Regions from separate parts of the Bradyrhizobium sp. T-12 genome, predicted to be linked through region 2. Evidence: riboswitches for the same ligand, from Rfam matches in the RefSeq annotation. Region 2 holds a riboswitch; the other holds the start of a gene.
What was found. Region 2 has a riboswitch for cobalamin ahead of AC0WRY_RS12815 (TonB-dependent receptor). Riboswitches for the same ligand answer to the same signal wherever they lie in the genome.
Positions count from the first base shown of each region.

Region 1: it holds a riboswitch for cobalamin, as region 2 does, so the genes downstream of both, AC0WRY_RS16435 (TonB-dependent receptor) here and AC0WRY_RS12815 (TonB-dependent receptor) in region 2, are expected to answer to the same signal.

Region 1 covers NZ_CM177756.1:3,502,763-3,504,943, reverse strand. The annotation lists gene AC0WRY_RS16435 (TonB-dependent receptor) at 1-745, opposite strand, end outside; cobalamin riboswitch at 860-1,073, opposite strand; gene AC0WRY_RS16430 (hypothetical protein) at 1,120-1,377, opposite strand; gene AC0WRY_RS16425 (fumarylacetoacetate hydrolase family protein) at 1,460-2,181, opposite strand, start outside.
Region 2 covers NZ_CM177756.1:2,746,986-2,749,166, reverse strand. The annotation lists gene AC0WRY_RS12815 (TonB-dependent receptor) at 1-1,212, opposite strand, end outside; cobalamin riboswitch at 1,328-1,529, opposite strand; gene AC0WRY_RS12810 (histidine phosphatase family protein) at 1,605-2,177, shown strand; gene cobT (nicotinate-nucleotide--dimethylbenzimidazole phosphoribosyltransferase) at 2,170-2,181, opposite strand, start outside.

The sequences.
Region 1 (2,181 bases), 760 kb from region 2:
TCGACCACGGCCCCGAATTGAGCGAGGTCGAGACATTGCCGAGCCTGGTGTTGAACGAGCCGAAGCCGGCCTCGATGCGCGCGGTCACGGGCGGTCCGCCGCTTCCGGTCTTGGTGACGATGTTGATCACGCCACCGACCGCGTTGTCGCCATAGAGCACCGCGCCGGAATTGCCGCGCGTGATCTCGATACGCTCGATGGAATTGAGCGGGATGGTGGAAAGGTCCACCTGCGCCATGTCGACGTCGTTGAGCCGCCGGCCGTTGACCAGCACCAGCGTGTTGGCGGTGGCAAAGGCGCCGAAGCCCCGCAGGTCCACGCTGGTCTTGGCGCCGATCTGCCCGCCATAGAACGTCGTGATCTGGGCTCCCGGGGTCTGCGTGGCGATGATCTCGGCAAGCGTCTGCGACGGCGCATGCGCGATATCCGCGGCCGTGATGACGGTCGTGGCTGCTCCGACGATGCCGCCGTCACCGGCGACAGCCCCGGAGCCCGGGCCGGATGAGCCGGTTCCATTGCCTGCCGGCGCGACATTCGCGGCTCGCCGCGGCCTCGTCGCCTCACCCTCACCGATCGCCCTGGCCCGCGTGCGGTTCTGATCGTCGGGCTTGCTCACCTCGACCGGCGGTAACTGCTCGGCGACAGCATGCTGGGCGAAGGCCGCGGAGAGACCGAGCGAATGGAGCGAGACCGATGCGAACAGGCCTACGCTGAGGCGCCGGGCAGCAGAAGCGAGACGGGACAATGTTGTAACCTCGGTATGACGTCGGTGGCACGTCACAGCGAACGAGGTTTCACGGCAGAGCAATGGGCTGCTCCGGTGAAGCCAATGTCTGTACTCCCCGACCGACATCCTCGCGTGTGACCACGGCTGACGGCAGGTCTCCTGGCTCGCGGGTCGTTACCTTGCGTCGCCTTCCCAGGACCGAGATTCCCAGTGGCACAGGACGAAAGATTCACCGCTTACAGTTGCGGGGGCAGCCGTGGCGTTGAGACAAATCCCGGCGTTGGGACGCCCCGCACCACATTCCCTTTTGATCTCCATGAGGAGAACCGTCGCGATCATCTACGTGCCGTTCCGCCGGAGAGTCAATCGGCAGTCGGTGTAGCAACTGCGGCTCAAGTCCGCCCTCGCAAACGCTGGGCCTGGGCCCAGGCGGCAGCGACATCGCGAGGCGGAACATCGACGCGCTTGATCGGGGTCAATTCGCCGGAGGCCGAGACGATCGCAGTCTCCTCGCGGCGGCAGCGCGTGCAGACAAAGCGAACCTCATGCGGCGACGCCGACCAGCTCGACCGCTTCACGTTGGCCGCCATCGGCCAGGCATCGCAATGCGAGCACGACACCAGAAATCGGCCGGGATCGAGCATACCCATTCCATCGGACTCCGCGTCCTACCCGCGTCTTCAATGGCTAACCCACGTGAATCGTTCCGGTGCCCTAGCACCGCCGGTTCCGTTAGACCTCGTCGGCGACGGCATTGCGAAGGAGGCCGACCTTGTCGATCTCGACCTCGAGGACATCGCCCGCCTTCATCCAGAGCGGCGGGGTGCGCCGCGAGCCGACGCCGCCCGGCGTGCCGGTGGCGATGACGTCGCCGGGCTCGAGCCGGGTGAACTGCGAGCAATATTCGATCTGGCGCGGGATATCGAAGATCATCTGATCGATGGTGGTGTCCTGCACCACCTCGCCGTTGAGCCGGGTCTGCAGCCGCAGCGGCCCGACCTCGCCGACCTCGTCGGGCGTCACCAGGAACGGACCGAAGGCGCCGGTGGCGGGAAAGTTCTTGCCCGGCGTGAACTGATGGGTATGGCGCTGGTAGTCGCGGACGCTGCCCTCGTTGTAGCAGGCATAGCCGGCCACATGGCCGAACGCCTCGGCGCGGGGGATGTAGCGGCCGGCCTTGCCGATCACGACGGCGAGCTCGCCCTCGAAGTCGAGCTGGGTCGAGACCTTCGGGCGGATGATGTCGGTGAGATGCCCGGTCTGGCTGTTGGCGAAGCGGCCGAACACGGTGGGATTCTCGACCTCGGTACGCCCGGTCTCCTTGCGGTGATTCTCATAGTTGAGCCCGATGCAGAGGATCTTGTCGGGGTTCGGGATCACAGGCAGGAAGGCGATGCTGGCCAGCGGATGGCGCCTCGCCCGGGCTGCCGCGGCGGCGACCTCGGACAGAACGC
Region 2 (2,181 bases):
TCCGGAATTGAACGCCTCAACCTCATTGTTGAACCACGTGCGCTCGGCGCCGTAGCCATAGGCCTGGCTCTTCAGGATCAGGTCGGGCGCCAGCTTCAGCTCGAAGCCACCGCGGAGCCACACCTCCTGCGCCACGTTGCGATTGTCGAGAACGTTGTAATTGGTGTTGAAGGTCCGGTCGTCGATGGTGACGGCGCCGAGGTTGGTCTTGTTGTAGTTCGAGACGTAATTGCCGGACACGATCCCGCTCGTCGCATGCGCGCCGCTGAAAGCGACCGGCACAAGCGGTGCGCCCCAATAGGCCTTGCCGCGATCCTCGCGATATTCGATCGCGCCCCAGACCTTGAGGCTGTCGGAGATGCGGTAGTTGAGCTGACCCGACACATCCAGCATCTTGGTATTGGTGTCGTCGACAAAGCCGTTGAGCGAGGAACGGCTGATGTCGAAGCGATAGTCGAGGCCCTGCACGTTGGTGCTGCCGCCCGAGCCGTAATGCGCGCGGAACGAGTTCAGCGAATCCCAGGAGAAGTCAGCCTCGTTCCGGATCGGCCCCGTATGCGGCTGCTTGGTGACGAAATTGATCGCACCGCCGGCGGCGCCCTCGCCCGAGATCAGCGAGGCCGGTCCCTTCAAGAACTCCACGGCTTCCAGATTGGCGGTGTCCATGATCCGCGAGGTCATGTTCTGCGGGCCGATCTTGATGCCGTTGTAGAGCGTGTTGATCTGACTGTTGGTGAAGCCGCGCATCGAGAAACCTGCCGGCTCCCCCGGCGCATCCCCGGAGGTGACGCCGACCGCGCCCTGCGCCACCTCGGACACGGTGCGATAGCCCTGCTCGCGCATGGTCTCGGCAGAGATCACCTCGACGGTCGCCGGCGTCTCGCGCACCGTCAGGCCGAGCCGCGAGGCGCTTTCGGCCACCGCATTGCTGTTGAGCGGTGTCGCCGCCTGCGTCTGTACGCCATCGCCAGGCACCGCAGGCTTTGGCGCTGCCGTAGCAGCGGATCTGTGCGAGGACGCGCGGCGGGCGCTTTGCCCCTCCCGGCCAGCAGGCTTCGCCTGCTTGCGGGATTGGGCCGGCGAGATTTCGACCGCCGGCAGCCGTTCGCGAGCCTGCTGCGCCATCGCGGCGGGCAGATCGGCCACTGCCAACGTGAGCGCTGCGGAGGCGATCAGGAAGCGGCGCGGTCGTAGGATGCGGATGGAAGACACGGCACAAAACCTCGGTATGACGTCAGTGGCACGTCACAGCGAACGAGGTCTCACCTTTGGCCTTGCGGCCGTCCGATGAAGCCGAATGTCTGTACTCCCCGACCGACATCTTCGCGTGTGACCACGGCTGACGGCAGGTCTCCTGGCTCGCGGGTCAGTACCTTGCGTCGCCTTCCCGGGACCGAGATGCCCAGTGGCTCGTGATGCAAGATTCGCCGCTTACAGTTGCGGGGGCAGCCGCGGCATTGGAGACAATGTCCCCGCACCGCATTCCCTTTTCATCCCCTCTCGGGGAAACCGTCGCGAGCATCTAGGATTACCATCAGGACAGAGTCAATGTATCCCGTGCGACGTTATTGCCACAGCAACCAACTTCCTTGGAGTGTTTGAGCATGGAAGGCGAGACCTTCCTCTGGCTGATCCGGCACGCGCCGGTCGACGGCATCAAAGGCACCATCCACGCCGCCGACGCACCGGCCGACCTCGGCGATCGCGCGCAATTGGAGGCGCTGCAGCGCCATCTGCCGCGGAATGCCGCCAGCTATGCCAGCCCGTCGCGGCGTACGGTCGAGACGGCGCGCGCGCTGGGTCTCGAACCGGAGCTGGTCAGCGAATTCCGCGAGCAGGATTTCGGCGACTGGACCGGCCATCGGCACGACGCGCTCGCTGCGACCGGCGACGAGACTTACGCCCAGTTCTGGAATGATCCGGCCGGCGGGCGGCCACCGGGCGGCGAAAGCTTTGCGGATCAGGTCACGCGTGTCCGGCTAGGCCTGTCGCGGATCGGGACCGGACCGGCCACGCTCGTTGTGCATTCCGGCACCATCCGCGCCGCGCTGTGCATCGCGCTGGATCTCACGCCGCAAGCCGCCTTGCGCTTCGTGATCGAGCCGCTGTCGCTGACCCGGATCGATCGCCTCGCGACCGGATGGCGCGTCGTCTCGGTCAATCAGCGGGTCAGCTAGGCCT